Regions from separate parts of the Streptomyces sp. NPDC002911 genome, predicted to be linked through region 2. Evidence: riboswitches for the same ligand, from Rfam matches in the RefSeq annotation. Region 2 holds a riboswitch; the other holds the start of a gene.
What was found. Region 2 has a riboswitch for cyclic di-AMP ahead of ACWD04_RS24640 (M23 family metallopeptidase). Riboswitches for the same ligand answer to the same signal wherever they lie in the genome.

Region 1 (7,250 bases), on a different contig from region 2:
CGGGCAGGCATGTCGGTCATCTCAGGTGTCCTGTAGGTAGGTGTGCGGTGAGAGCCCCGTGACCGAGCCGCTGCGGAAAATCCTGGACTGGTCCCGACCGATAGGGCTACGAGGTGCCGCTACCGGTGCCGCGCCGCTCCGGGGGCGTCCGGAATCATCATGCGGTGCATGCAGACTGTAACCCTCCCAGCACGGGTTTCCCTCGGTATTGCGAGCCGGGCGTCACGGTCGGTGCGGTGGTGCGGGCTCGATGTTCTGGTTTGCGTGGAAGAGGTTGTGCGGGTCGTAGGCCCGCTTGGCCTCCGCGAGCCGGTCGTAGTGCCCGCGGTACGTGGCCCGGACGCGGTCCTGGGACTCGCCCGTGCCGAGGAAGTTCACGTAGCCGCCGCCCATGGAATGCGGGTGTAGGGCCTCCCAGTAGCCGACGGCCCATTCCCGCAGTGCCGCCGCGTTGACCGGGTCGGGGTCGATGCCGGCGATGACGCCGGACCAGAGCGCGTCGCGGTACGCCCAGGCTGTGTCGTCGCGGGCGACCCGGCCCGCGGCCCCGTCGACCGGGTACAGGTGCATCGTCGACAGGCCGGTGGGGAGCTTCTCCGCGAAGGAGGCGTGCACGTCGACGGCGTCGTCCGTGATCCGGTCGAAGAAGTCGCCGCGCCAGTACCACTGCAGACCGGTCGGCAGCAGGGTGTCGAACAGGGACTGCAGGGCCGGATAGGGCATGGGCGCCGTGAAGTGGAAGGCGGGCGGCCCCGGATCGTTCACCACGGCGAGGGTTTCGCCCAGGGCTTCGGGGTCCGCCGTCGAGGACCAGACGACGCCGCACATCCTCTGCCCGTGGATCTCCTCGGGGAAGGGCGGGCCGGGCGGGACGGTCAGCGAGGCGAAGAAGCCGTACAGGTCGTCCGGTGCCTGCGGCAGGAAGTCGCGGTACCAGCGCATGACGTCGTGGATGAGTTCCAGGGGCCATACGGTGATGGCGACCCCCACCGTGTCCACGGGGTGCAGCTCGAAGTCGAACGACGTGACGATGCCGAAGTTGCCGCCGCCGCCGCGCAGCGCCCAGAACAGGTCGGGGTGCTCGCTCGGGTTCGTGGCGACGAAGCTGCCGTCGGCCAGGACCACGTCCGCGGAGACCAGATTGTCCACCGAGAGGCCGTACTTCCGTGTGAGGTAGCCGTGACCGCCGCCGAGGGTGAGGCCGCCGATGCCGGTCGTGGACATGATCCCCGCCGGAGTGGCGAGGCCGAACGCGTGGGTGGCGTGGTCGAAATCGCCCAACGTCGCCCCGCCGTCGGCCTGGGCGGTCTGGGTGGCGGGGTCGACCCGCACACCGCGCATGGGGGAGAGATCGATCGTGACGGCGTCGTCGCAGAGGCCGAGGCCGGGGCCGCTGTGCCCGCCGCCCCGGACGGCCACGTCCAGGCCGTGCTCACGGACGAAGTCGACGGCCGCCATGACGTCCGCCGTGTCGCGGCACGCGACCACGGCCGCCGGCTTCTTGTCGATCATGGCGTTGTAGACCGTACGGGCCCGGCCGTACTCCTGGTCGTCCGGCCCGATGACCGGGCCGCGCAGAGCGGTTCTCATCGTTTCGAGCAGGGCGCCGTCCATATCCGTCTCCTGACGCGCACGCGCCCGGCCTCCCCTGCCACCGTCGCATCGGGTGAGGCTGCTGGGCCTGCACCGGCACCCGAAGGATGCCGCGCAGACGGGACCGAACACCGAAAGGCTTGTCCTTCCAGCGTCCCGCCGCTCCGGACGCCGCGCAATCGCGGAGCGCCGCGCCCCGCCCGGGGCACGGCGTGGGGTCATCCCTGCGGCGCGGGCACGACCGCGGACTTCCCCGGGCTCCTGCGCAGGAGCGCCACGAGCCCGGCCGCGAAACCCGCTGAGCAAGCCCGACGTCCCGTGGTTGAGTGCGTGCACCGAGTCACTCTCGGGCACACCGACGGCCGGGCAGGTGACGGCTGCGCTGATCACCGGGCCGGGCACGGCGCCGATCAGTCCGCCGACGAGGGAGACGCGCAGGGTCGACGGTGCGGCCGGGTGGATCGCGGGTCTGCGCCGTGTGGACACGAGGGGAGGCCCTCCGGACAGGCGATACGCGAGATCGGGGGTGCGGAAACTTTTTCGGACAGCTATTGCGTCCGGCAACTCCGCTATGTGCGGCCTCTGTTGACGTATGACGTCGGCTCGGGAGGTTCTCCGGTCGCGAGGGGTGGTGGGGAGTGGCTGCCGTAAGTGGTCGGAGCACCCTCCCGGATGGCGTAGAGTTGCAATCACAACGGCGCGGGGTGGAGCAGCTCGGTAGCTCGCTGGGCTCATAACCCAGAGGTCGCAGGTTCAAATCCTGTCCCCGCTACTAGAAGACAGAGGCCCGGATCCTTCCAAGGATTCGGGCCTCTGTCGTGTGCGTCCCCGTCCGCCGGTGCGGGGGTTGACTTTGACGAGATGTACGTCGCCGGTCCGCGCCTCGGAGGAACTACGATCGGTATGGAGACGGAACGGCCGTCTTCGTTCGGGATGCACTGACGATCTACGCGCAGCACCGGCTTTCCGACTGACCCCCGGTAGGCGGCGGGGCTCCGGCGACTCCTCCCTTCGGCCGATGACGAGTCGCCGCTCGGCGCGGCTCCGGCAAGCCCGGGTGGAGCGCGGTACCGTCCGCAGCCTTGGGTGGACCGGGTAGGAGCGCACAGGTGGGGAAGCGGGACGGACGGCGAGGGGGCGCTGCCGGGAACGCTCGTTCCCGGCGGTTCGTGCGCGCGCTGCCCGCCCTGATGATCTGCGCCGGAGTGATCTTCGACCTCGCGACGCCGTCCGAGGTCACCGCTGTGCCGCTCTTCGCGGCCGCCCCGCTGATCGCCGCCCCGTTCTTCTCGCTGGCCCGCACCGTGCGGGTCGGAGTGGTCTCGATCCTCGTCGTGCTCGCCATCCGGGTCTCGGACGGCATGCTCGCCGAGGTCGTGCCCGTCACCGATCTGCTCACCCTGTTCACCGTCGCGGCGCTCTCCCTCGTCATCAACCGCGTCGTACGCCGGGGGAACGAGCAGCTGGCATCGGCCAGGGTCATCGCGGAGACGGCGATGCGCGCGGTGCTCCCGACACCCGAGGACCGGATCGGGGGGCTGCTGGTCGCGGCGAGGTACGAGGCGGCGCAGGCGGACGAGTTCGTCGGCGGCGACCTGTACGCCGTCACGGACACTCCGTACGGGGTGCGCCTGGTCCTCGGTGACGTACGGGGCAAGGGGCTGGACGCCGTGGCGGCGGTGGCCGTCGTGATCGGGGCGTTCCGGGAGGCGGCGGAACAGGAGCTGTCGCTGGAGGGGGTGGTCCAGCGGCTGGAACGGGCGCTTGCCCGTGAGAGCTCGCGGCGGGGCGGGCTCGACTCCATGGAGGGGTTCGTCACCGCTGTCCTCGCGGAGATCCCGGCCGGATCGGACACGCTTCGGGTCATCAACCGCGGTCACCCCGAGCCGCTCGTGCTGCACGCGGACGGGGCGCTGGAGGTGCTGGCTCCGACCGTGCCCGCACTGCCGCTCGGGATGGGGCTGGACGTGTGGCCGGACCGGTCGGACGTGTGGACGCTGCCGGCCGGTGCGATGTTCCTGACGTTCACCGACGGCCTTTCCGAGGCGCGGGACGCGAAGGGCGTCTTCTACGATCCTGCGGCCCGGCTTCGCGGCCGGCTCTTCCCGGGGCCCGAGGAACTGCTGTCCGCGCTCACCGACGACGTACGGCTGCACACCGGCGGCCGGTCGACGGACGACTTGGCGCTCCTCGCCGTCGGGCGTCCCGCGCGGGGGCAGCAGGAGCGGCGGACGAAGGTGAAGATCGTGCGGCGGGACAGTGAATGACCGGTCGCGACCGTCGGTAGTCGAAGGACCCCGCTCCGCATAACATTTGACGCACCGTCAGAAACTGCTGCCCGGGTGAAGGGTGCTCAAGTCGCCCGTTTGTGACCGATTGACCCATGAAAGTCCAGGCCGGAGTGGCGAATGATCTACGGGAACAGCTTGGAATGGGACCCGGGTGTCTATTAACGTTCGATAACGCAGCGCGGTTGTACCTGTCGTCGCAAGAGGCGGCACCGTGCGCAGCGCCGAATTCCGCAAGGGAACCGGGGAACCACCTACATGGGGTGAATCGGACACCTGTGTCTCGCGAGAGACGAAGGGGCCCGTAGGAGACCTTCCTGCTCCGAACCCGTCAGCTAACCCGGTAGGCGAGAAGGAAGGAAAGGAGTGCGCCCACGTGGCGTCCAATCAGCCTGCCCCCGAGGCACCGTCATCCTTCAGGACCGGCAGCTTCGGTGATGAGGACAGGACGTGGGAGGAATGGAACCCCACCGAGGAGTCCATCCGTCCCGTACGCGGCCGGCATCGCGTAGCCAAGCAGCGCGGCCTCGCCCGTAGCTCCACCGTCCTCGGCGTCGGGGTCATCGCGGCCGTCGGAGCGGGTGGCATGGCCACCGCTCAGAGCAAGCCGCCGGTCTCCATTTCTCTTCCCGATTCCATCGCGGACAATCTCCCCGACGCCAAGTCCCTTCCCGGTGTCGGCGCGTTCATGTCCGACGACTCCGGCTCGGACCACGAGACGGTCGCCGCGTCCTCTCCGCTCACCACCGCGGGCATCACCGCCGCCGAGGCCGAGCAGGGCACCACCGACGCCGGCGAGGCGCTTCGCGCCCGCATCCTCCAGCAGGCCGAGCAGCAGCAGGCCGGAGCCGACGCCGAGGCCAAGGCCGCGGAGGAGCAGGCGGCGGTCGAGTGGGCCGCGGCCCAGGCGGCAAAGCAGCAGAGCGACGCCGAGGCCGAGGCGGCGGCGAAGAAGAAGGCGGCGGCGGCAGCGGCGAAGAAGAAGGCGGAGGCCGAGCGTCTCGCCAAGCTCGCCGCCAGCTACGCCGTGCCGACCTCCTCGTACTACATCAGCTCGACCTTCGGCCAGGCCGGTTCGATGTGGTCCTCCGGCCACCACACCGGGCTGGACTTCGCGGCCCCGACCGGCACCCCGGTCAAGGCCGTCCACAGTGGAACGGTGAAGTCGGCCGGCTACTCCGGCTCGTACGGCTACCGCACGGTCCTGGAACTCGACGACGGCACCGAGGTCTGGTACTGCCACCAGTCGTCGATGGACGTGGCGGCAGGCCAGAAGGTCACCACCGGCCAGACCATCGGCCGCGTCGGCGCGACCGGCAATGTGACCGGCGCGCACCTGCACCTGGAGATCCACACCGCGGACGGCTCGGGCATCGACCCGATGAGCTGGCTGCGCGGTAAGGGCCTCACGATCTGAGCCCCTCGGAATCCCGGCGGCCCTGACGCACGCCCCCCGTACGTCAGGGCCGCCGGTCCGTCCGGGACGGGGACTCGTCAGGGTTTTCCGGATTGTGCGCCGTGGACGTGCACCGGAATAGTTGCCTGAGCCGACCGGTTGTTCCTGGACATGACATCTCGGCGCCCGCTCGGTTCATCGAGCCTCCAGGTCTTCCCTCTCGCCCTCGGCGGCAACGTCTTCGGCTGGACCGCCGACGAGGACGGGACCTTCGCCGTCCTCGACGCGTACGTGGCGGCAGGCGGCAACTTCATCGACACCGCCGATTATTACTCGGCCTGGGTCCCGGGCAACGAGGGCGGTGAGTCGGAGACCCTCATCGGCAAATGGCTGGCCGCCCGTTCCCGCCGCGACGACGTCGTCATCGCTACCAAGGTCGGCGCCCACCCCGCGTACAAGGGGCTCTCGCCCACCACCGTCAAGGAGGCGGCGGAGGCGTCGCTGCGCCGGCTCGGCACCGACCACATCGACCTCTACTACACGCACTTCGACGACGAGAGCGTCCCCGTCGAGGAGATCATCACCGCGCTCGACCAGCTGGTGAAGGCCGGCACGGTGCGGGAGATAGCCGCCTCCAACATCAGCCCCGCGCGGCTCCAGGCATCCCTGGACTTCTCCGAGCGCGAGGGCCTGGCCCGCTACGTCGCACTGCAGCCGCACTACAACCTCGTCTCGCGCGACACCTATGAGGGCGCGCTCCAGGACACGGCGGCCGGCGCCGGTCTCGCCGCGGTCCCGTACTTCGCGCTCGCCTCGGGCTTCCTCACCGGCAAGTACCGGGCGGGGGCAGCCGTCGAGAGCGCACGGGCCGAGGGCGCGGGCCGGCACCTGGAGACCGAGCGCGGCCGCAAGGTGCTCGCGGCGCTCGACAGGATCGCCCAGGAGCACGACGCCGAGATCGCCACGGTCGCCCTCGCCTGGCTGGCAGCCCAGCCGACCGTGACCGCGCCGATCGCCTCCGCGCGTACGGTCGGACAGCTGCCGGCGCTGGTGTCGGTGGCTGACCTGCGGCTGACCGAGCAGCAGGTGGCGGAGTTGACCGAGGCTTCTGCCTGACGCTCTAACCGGGCGGTGTGCGGCGCCCGCCGTCCTCCAGGTACGGGTTGTAGCCGCCGTAATGCCGGTGCGGTGCGGGGATGTGCTGCGGAGGCGGCCCGCCGTGGGAGGGCTGCCGGGGGAACGGCGGCGGCGCGGGCGGCCGGTGGGCGCGGAGCCGGCCCGTCGCGTGGGCCGCGTACGTCAGGGCCGGGCCCGCGATGTCCCGGCGCTGCCAGAGGTGGTGCAGCAACTCCCGCTCGCGGACTGCGAAGTCCGCTCCCGCGCCGTCGTGGCGCGCCCTCCGGCGCAGCATGGCCAGCGAGGTCGCGAACGACTCGTACTCCGCGACGGCGCGGGCCGCGGCCCTGCCCCGGGCGCGGTCCGGGTGGCTGTGCCAGTGCCTGGCCATGTCGCGGGCCATGCCCCGCGCCCGCATCGAGGCCAGCGCGAGAGGCTCGGCGGGGGCCAGCCAGCCGGCCGCCGCGTACACCGGCAGCTCGGTGGAGAGCGTGCCGAGCTCCCGCTGGCGCGACCAGATCGCCAGCCAGGCCACCAGGCCGAAGGCCGGCATCATGAACGCGCCGTACACCGCGTAGAAGCCGTACGGTCCGAAGGACGACGAGCCGTTCCACAGGGCGTGCGTGCCCATGGCGAGGACGAGCCCGAGCAGCGGCAGGACGATCCGGCGCACCCGGTGGCGCCCGCCGCCGAGCGCCGCGATGCCGAAACCCATGCCGGAGAACACCGTGAACAAAGGGTGTGCGAACGGCGACATCACCACGCGGACGAAGAACGTTCCCGCCGTCACGGAGGCGAAGCCCGTGGTTCCCAGCTGCTGGTCCTCGCCGAAGGCATTGCCGAGATAGCCTCGCCGT
Region 2 (7,250 bases):
GTTGATGCCGAAGGACTCCTCCATCGGCGTCAGCTTGTAGAGCTGCTCCAGCACGGCCTCCGGCACGAAGCCGTTCTTGACCTCGATCACCAGACGCAGACCGTGTGCCCGGTCGGTGAGGTCCTTGACGTCCGCGATGCCCTGGAGCTTCTTCGAGCCGACGAGGTCCTTGATCTTGGCGATCACCTTCTCCGGGCCGACGGCGAAGGGCAGTTCGGTGACGACGAGACCCTTACGGCGGGCCGTGACGTTCTCTATGGCGACCGTGGCGCGGATCTTGAACGTGCCGCGCCCGGCGGCGTACGCGTCCTTGATGCCGCCGAGGCCGACGATCCTGCCGCCGGTGGGCAGGTCGGGCCCCGGGACGAAGCGCATCAGCGTCTCGAGATCGGCGCCCGGGTGCCGGATGAGGTGGCGGGCGGCGGCGATGACCTCACCGAGGTTGTGCGGGGGCATGTTGGTCGCCATGCCGACCGCGATCCCGGAAGCGCCGTTGACCAGGAGGTTCGGGTACGCCGCCGGGAGGACGACCGGCTCCCGCTCCTGGCCGTCGTAGTTGGACTGGTAGTCGACGGTGTCCTCGTCGATCGACTCCGTCATCAGGGTCGTGGCGTCGGCCATCCGGCACTCGGTGTACCGCATGGCGGCCGGCGGGTCGTCGTTGCCCAGTGAGCCGAAGTTGCCGTGCCCGTCGACGAGGGGCAGGCGCATCGAGAACGGCTGTGCCATGCGCACCAGTGCGTCATAGATCGACGCGTCACCGTGCGGGTGCAGTTTGCCCATCACTTCGCCCACGACACGGGCGCACTTCACATAGCCGCGGTCGGGACGCAGCCCCATCTCGTTCATCTGGGACACGATGCGGCGGTGCACGGGCTTCATGCCGTCGCGGGCATCGGGCAGAGCCCTGGAGTAGATCACCGAGTACGCGTACTCGAGGAAGGAGCCCTGCATTTCGTCGACGACGTCGATGTCGAGGATCTTCTCCTCGAAGTCGTCCGGCGGCGGGGTTTTCGTGCTGCGGCGGGCCATCGCGGCTGCGACTCCTTCACAGATTCTGTCGGGCAACCTCAGGTTCTGACGCCGACCATTGTGGACCGCCGTACCGACAACGCCGACCTCGACCCGTCCGAAGCGGCCCCCAGGGCCCCCGCAGAGCCCCTGTTTACGGCAGCATCTACGACAACATTCACCCGACGGGAACTTCGCCAGGTGCCGGTGCGCTTGCCTAGAGTGGCAGGTCCGGCAGGAAATCCTGTACCGATCGAAGGGACGTACATGCCCATGGGTCACACGGCCACAGCCCAGGCCGGTTCCGGCGGCTTGACGGCGACCGAGCACCGTCTGGCCAACGGCCTGCGCGTGGTGCTCTCCGAGGACCATCTGACCCCCGTCGCCGCGGTCTGCCTCTGGTACGACGTCGGCTCCCGGCACGAGGTCAAGGGACGCACGGGCCTGGCTCACCTTTTCGAGCACCTGATGTTCCAGGGCTCGGGCCAGGTCAAGGGGAACGGGCACTTCGAGCTGGTGCAAGGGGCCGGTGGCTCCCTGAACGGCACGACCAGCTTCGAGCGCACCAACTACTTCGAGACGATGCCCACGCACCAGCTGGAGCTGGCCCTGTGGCTCGAGGCCGACCGGATGGGCTCGCTGCTCGCCGCGCTCGACGAGGAGTCCATGGAGAACCAGCGCGACGTCGTCAAGAACGAGCGCCGCCAGCGCTACGACAACGTCCCGTACGGCACCGCTTTCGAAAAGCTCACCGCCCTCGCCTACCCGGAGGGCCACCCGTACCACCACACGCCGATCGGCTCGATGGCCGACCTGGACGCGGCGACCCTTGAGGACGCGCAGGCGTTCTTCCGTACGTACTACGCGCCGAACAACGCGGTGCTCTCGGTGGTCGGTGACATCGACCCGGAGCAGACGCTCGCCTGGGTCGAGAAGTACTTCGGCTCCATCCCCTCCCACGACGGCAAGCAGCCCCCGCGGGACGGTTCGCTGCCCGCCGTCATCGGCGAACAGCTGCGTGAAGTGGTCCAGGAGAAGGTTCCCGCGCGTGCGCTGATGGCCGCCTACCGGCTGCCGCACGACGGCACACGTGAGTGCGACGCCGCGGACCTCGCACTGACCGTGCTCGGCGGCGGCGAGTCGTCCCGTCTGCACAACCGCCTGGTCCGCCGCGACCGTACGGCGGTGGCCGCGGGATTCGGGCTGCTCAGGCTGGCCGGCGCGCCCTCGCTGGGCTGGCTGGACGTCAAGACGTCCGGGGGCGTCGAGGTGCCCCTGATCGAGGAGGCCGTCGACGAGGAACTGGCCCGCTTCGCGGAGGAGGGCCCCACGCCGGAGGAAATGGAACGTGCGCAGGCGCAGTTGGAGCGTGAGTGGCTGGACCGGCTCGGCACGGTCTCCGGCCGCGCCGACGAACTGTGCCGGTACGCCGTCCTGTTCGGTGACCCGCAGCTCGCCCTGACCGCGGTGGGCCGGGTGCTCGACGTGACGGCCGACGAGGTCAAGGCCGCCGCCCAGGCGCATCTGCGCCCCGACAACCGTGCGGTCCTGGTCTACGAGCCGCTCGAACCGGCCGACGAGACGGACGGCACCGACGCGCACGAGGGGGCCGACAAGTGACCGACGCCGCCGTGACTGGAGTAGCGATGGAGTACCACCCGCAGCCGACCGCCGGCGAGGCCAGGCCCTGGGCCTTTCCCGCACCCGAGCGTGGCACCCTGCCCAACGGGCTGACCGTGCTGCGCTGCCACCGCCCCGGCCAGCAGGTCGTCGCGGTGGAGATCTTCCTGGACGCCCCGCTGGACGCCGAGCCCGAGGGTCTGGACGGTGTGGCCACGATCATGGCGCGCGCGCTGTCCGAGGGCACGGACAAGCACTCGGCGGAGGAGTTTGCCGCCGAGCTGGAGCGGTGCGGCGCCACGCTGGACGCCCACGCGGACCACCCGGGTGTGCGGGTCTCCCTGGAGGTGCCGGTCTCGCGGCTGCCCAAGGCCCTCGGCCTGGTCGCCGAGGCCCTGCGGGCCCCGGCCTTCGCGGAGAGCGAGGTCGAGCGTCTGGTGGGCAACCGCCTCGACGAGATCCCGCACGAGCAGGCGAACCCGGCCCGACGGGCCGCCAAACAGCTCTCCAAGGAGCTCTTCCCCGCCACGGCACGGATGTCGCGTCCGCGCCAGGGCACCGAGGAGACGGTCCGGCGTATCGACGCCGCCGCCGTGCGTGCCTTCTACGACGCCCATGTGCGCCCGTCCACCGCGACGGCGGTCGTCGTCGGTGACCTCACCGAGGTGGACCTGGACGCGCTGCTCTCCGAAACCGTCGGGGGCTGGTCGGGCAATGCGGGCCAGGCCCGGCCGGTACCCCCGATCACTGCGGACGACACCGGCCGTGTGGTCATCGTGGACCGCCCCGGAGCCGTGCAGACCCAGCTGTTGATCGGCCGGATCGGAGCGGACCGGCACGACAGCGTGTGGCCCGCCCAGGTTCTCGGCACGTACTGTCTGGGAGGCACCCTCACCTCGCGGCTGGACCGGGTGCTGCGCGAGGAGAAGGGCTACACCTACGGCGTGCGGGCCTTCGGACAGGTGCTGCGCTCGACGGCGCCCGGTTCCGCCTCCGGGGCGACCGGTGCCGCGATGCTCGCCATCAGCGGCTCCGTCGACACGGAGTCCACCGGCCCCGCCCTCGACGACCTGTGGAAGGTCCTGCGCACCCTGGCGGCCGAGGGGCTCACCGACGCCGAGCGTGAGACCGCCGTGCAGAACCTCGTGGGCGTGGCCCCGCTGAAGTACGAGACGGCTGCCTCCGTCGCGGGCACCCTGGCCGACCAGGTGGAGCAGCACCTGCCGGATGACTACCAGGCCGAGCTGTACGCGCGCCTGGCAGGGACCGGCACGGTCGAGGCGACCGCCGCCGTGGTCAACGCGTTCCCGGTCGACCGGCTGGTCACTGTCCTGGTCGGGGACGCCGCGCAGATCGCGGAGCCCGTGAAGGCGCTCGGCATCGGCGAGGTGTCGGTCGTCACCGGCTGACAGAACAGGACATGACGGACCCCGGCGAGCGCACTCCCGCTGGGGTCCGTCATATGTCCGTTTCGTAGAAAAAGCCGTCATTCATCCTGTGGGATGTGCGACAAAGGACCCTTTCCGTTTGGTGCGGGAAAGCGGCCCGCTCTAGCGTCGGCCCGGCTGTCCGCCAGACGACTGCCGCGTCCGCGGCGCCGGACAGTCATCGCCGAGTCCCCGTCAGGCGCGAGCCTGGGGAGCCGGGGACCCATGAAGTCCCTGGGGTGAATCGGATCCCTGTCCTCGTCGCAGGCTCAGGGGCCCGTAGGAGACCTTCCTGCTCCGAACCCGTCAGCTAACCCGGTAGGCGAGAAGGAAGGAAAGGATCCAGCCCCTCCATGGCGTTCATCCGTGCCACCGGGAAGCACCGTGCCCCGAGCCGCCTGACGCGCAAGAGCGCCGAGGCCGCCGGTATCGCGGCCCTGGCCACCGCCGGCGTCATCGGCACCCCGGCCTCCCCGGCCCTCGCCGCGGACTCCGAGGCCGTCACCGCCACCGGCCTGACCCAGGCGGTCGTCCTCGATACCACCCTCGCCGCGCAGATCGACGCCCAGGCGAAGGCGCAGCAGCACCAGGCCGACGTCGCCGCCGAGGCTGAAGCGAAGGCCGAGGCCAAGGCGGAGGCCGAGGCGAAGGCGGAGGCTGAGGCGAAGCGCAAGGCCGAAGCCCGTGCCAAGGAGGCACGCGAGGCCGAGGCGCGCGCCGCACGCGCCGCCGAGCGTGCCCGGCTGAACTCCTTCCACCTCCCGGTCGCAGGCTCGCACGTGACCACCGGCTACCAGTCCGGAGGAGCGCTCTGGTCCTCCGGCAGCCACTCCGGCGTCGACTTCCAGGCGGCGTCCGGCACCTCTGTCGTCGCAGTCGGCGCCGGCACGGTCGTGGAGGCGGGCTGGGGCGGCGCGTACGGCAACAACATCGTGCTCCGGATGAAGGACGGTACGTACACCCAATACGGCCACCTCTCCTCGATCGGTGTGTCCGTCGGCCAGAGCGTCGGCTCGGGCGAGCGGATAGGCGTCTCCGGCTCGACCGGCAACTCCACCGGGCCGCACCTGCACTTCGAGGCCCGGGCCACCGCCGAGTACGGCTCGGACATGGATCCCGTCGCGTACCTCCGCGCCCACGGCGTCCAGGTCTGACCCGCGCCGCACCACATCGCTCGGACGAGGGCCCCGGCATCCGCCGGGGCCCTCGCCATGTCCGGGTGAGAGGCCCGCAGAAGCCCCGCGCACGTGCTCCCCTGGCCAAAAGATATCCATGGATTACACCCCGCCATCGGAAATTCCAGCCGTTTGCAATAGAGTCACAGAACAGGCGTCGATCGGCCGCGTTTCGCGGGGATTAAGGCGGAGGTTCGGACATGCGCATTCCCGCGCATTCGGTATGCACGGCAATCCGTGACGACATCGTCTCCGGTGTCTTCGAGCGCGGCAGCCGCCTCACCGAAGAGGTGCTCGCACGTCGCTACGGCGTCTCCCGCGTCCCCGTACGCGAGGCGCTGCGCACCCTGGAATCCGAGGGGTTCGTCGTCACCCGCCGGCACGCCGGTGCCTGCGTCGCCGAACCCACGGAGCAGGAGGCCGCCGACCTCCTGGAGATCCGGATGCTCCTGGAGCCCCTCGGAGCCGCCCGCGCGGCTCAGCGCCGCACCGAGGCGCACCTCAAGGTGCTCCGCGGCCTGGTCAGGCTGGGGCAGGAGCGGGTGCGCAGGGGCGAGGGCGAGGATCTGCGCTCCCTGGGCGGCTGGTTCCACGAGACGTTGGCGCAGGCCTCGGGCAGCCCCGCGCTGATCGCTCTGCTCACCCAGCTCCGGCACAAGATCGCCTGGATGTACGTCGTCGAGCAGCCGGCCCGCCCCGCGGACTCCTGGGCGGAGCACGGCGCTCTCGTCGACGCCGTGGCGCGCCGGGACGTGGAGCGGGCCAGGGCTCTCGCCGCCCAGCACGCCGAGCGGGCCACCGCTGCCCACCGGCTGCGCCGCACGGACCTGCCGGGGCGCCCGGCGGGCACGGCCCGGGTGAGGACTTCGCAACACCCCGTAAACATCGCGGGAGCCCGCCATTAACAAGCGCACCGTATACAAAGAGGGTAATTATCGGAGGGCTTTCTTTTTGCTGTCCTGACTCGGGTTTTCGGAGCTCTCCACGAACCCGGTCAAGGAAATGCGAAAAGCCGCGGCTCCCGGTGGGGGCCGCGGCTTTCCCGCAGGAATGCGCCGGTTGGAAACGGCTGGAGTCAGACGGTCTCCGGAAGCTCCTCGAGCCCTTCGGTGACCAGCTTCGCCAGGCGGTCCAGGGCGGCTTCCGCGTTGTCCGCCTCGGACGTGAGCACGATCTCCTCGCCACCCTGGGCGCCCAGGCTGAGCACCGCGAGCATGGAAGCGGCGTTCACCGGGTTGCCGTCCGCCTTGGCGATCGTCACGGGGACGCCGGAGGCCGTGGCGGCACGGACGAAGATGGAAGCGGGGCGGGCGTGCAGGCCCTCGGCCCAACCGACGTTGACGCGGCGCTCAGCCATGGTTCTGCCCTTCACGTAACAATGGGTTGTCTAGACCAGTCTCTCATGCAGTGCGCATTGCTGTGCCAGGCACAGTAACCGGGCCGCCCAAGCCCAGCCGGCCTCCTCGGCGTGCCGTCGCCACCATCCCGACGCGACCGGTGCGACGGGCCGTACGCTTTGCCCATGGAGCTCACTCCGGAGCAGAGTCCGCCTCACGCGTACCCAGGCCACTGGGAGGCGGACGTGGTGCTCCGCGACGGTGGCACCGCGCGCATCCGGCCCATCACCACGGATGATGCCGAGCGGCTGGTCAGCTTCTACGAGCAGGTGTCCGACGAATCGAAGTACTACCGCTTCTTCGCCCCGTATCCGCGTCTCTCCGCCCGGGACGTGCACCGCTTCACCCATCATGACTACGTCGACCGGGTGGGACTGGCCGTCACGATCGGCGGCGAGTTCATCGCCACCGTCCGCTTCGACCGGATCAACGAGCAGGGCAGGCCCGCGTCGGCCCCAGCGGACGAGGCCGAGGTCGCCTTCCTCGTCCAGGACGCCCACCAGGGCCGAGGTGTGGCGTCGGCCCTTCTCGAACACATCGCGGCGGTGGCCAGGGAACGGGGCATCCGCCGTTTCGCGGCCGAGGTGCTGCCGGCCAACAACAAGATGATCAAGGTGTTC

Region 1: another riboswitch for cyclic di-AMP. It lies ahead of ACWD04_RS25540 (M23 family metallopeptidase); the one in region 2 lies ahead of ACWD04_RS24640 (M23 family metallopeptidase).

The regions. Positions count from the first base shown of each region.
Region 1 covers NZ_JBSFUO010000021.1:492-7,741, reverse strand. Annotated here, with positions in the region: gene ACWD04_RS25565 (hypothetical protein) at 1-20, opposite strand, end outside; gene ACWD04_RS25560 (FAD-binding oxidoreductase) at 223-1,614, opposite strand; tRNA gene ACWD04_RS25555 (tRNA-Met) at 2,292-2,365, shown strand; partial or broken gene ACWD04_RS25550 (TipAS antibiotic-recognition domain-containing protein) at 2,449-2,567, shown strand; gene ACWD04_RS25545 (PP2C family protein-serine/threonine phosphatase) at 2,703-3,860, shown strand; cyclic di-AMP (ydaO/yuaA leader) riboswitch at 4,094-4,246, shown strand; gene ACWD04_RS25540 (M23 family metallopeptidase) at 4,258-5,298, shown strand; gene ACWD04_RS25535 (aldo/keto reductase) at 5,449-6,393, shown strand; partial or broken gene ACWD04_RS25530 (PrsW family glutamic-type intramembrane protease) at 6,398-7,240, opposite strand.
Region 2 covers NZ_JBSFUO010000019.1:14,254-21,503, reverse strand. Annotated here, with positions in the region: gene ACWD04_RS24655 (DNA gyrase/topoisomerase IV subunit A) at 1-1,032, opposite strand, end outside; gene ACWD04_RS24650 (M16 family metallopeptidase) at 1,279-2,631, shown strand; gene ACWD04_RS24645 (M16 family metallopeptidase) at 2,658-4,040, shown strand; cyclic di-AMP (ydaO/yuaA leader) riboswitch at 4,231-4,398, shown strand; gene ACWD04_RS24640 (M23 family metallopeptidase) at 4,412-5,212, shown strand; gene ACWD04_RS24635 (GntR family transcriptional regulator) at 5,434-6,138, shown strand; gene ACWD04_RS24630 (HPr family phosphocarrier protein) at 6,309-6,590, opposite strand; gene ACWD04_RS24625 (bifunctional acetate--CoA ligase family protein/GNAT family N-acetyltransferase) at 6,756-7,250, shown strand, end outside.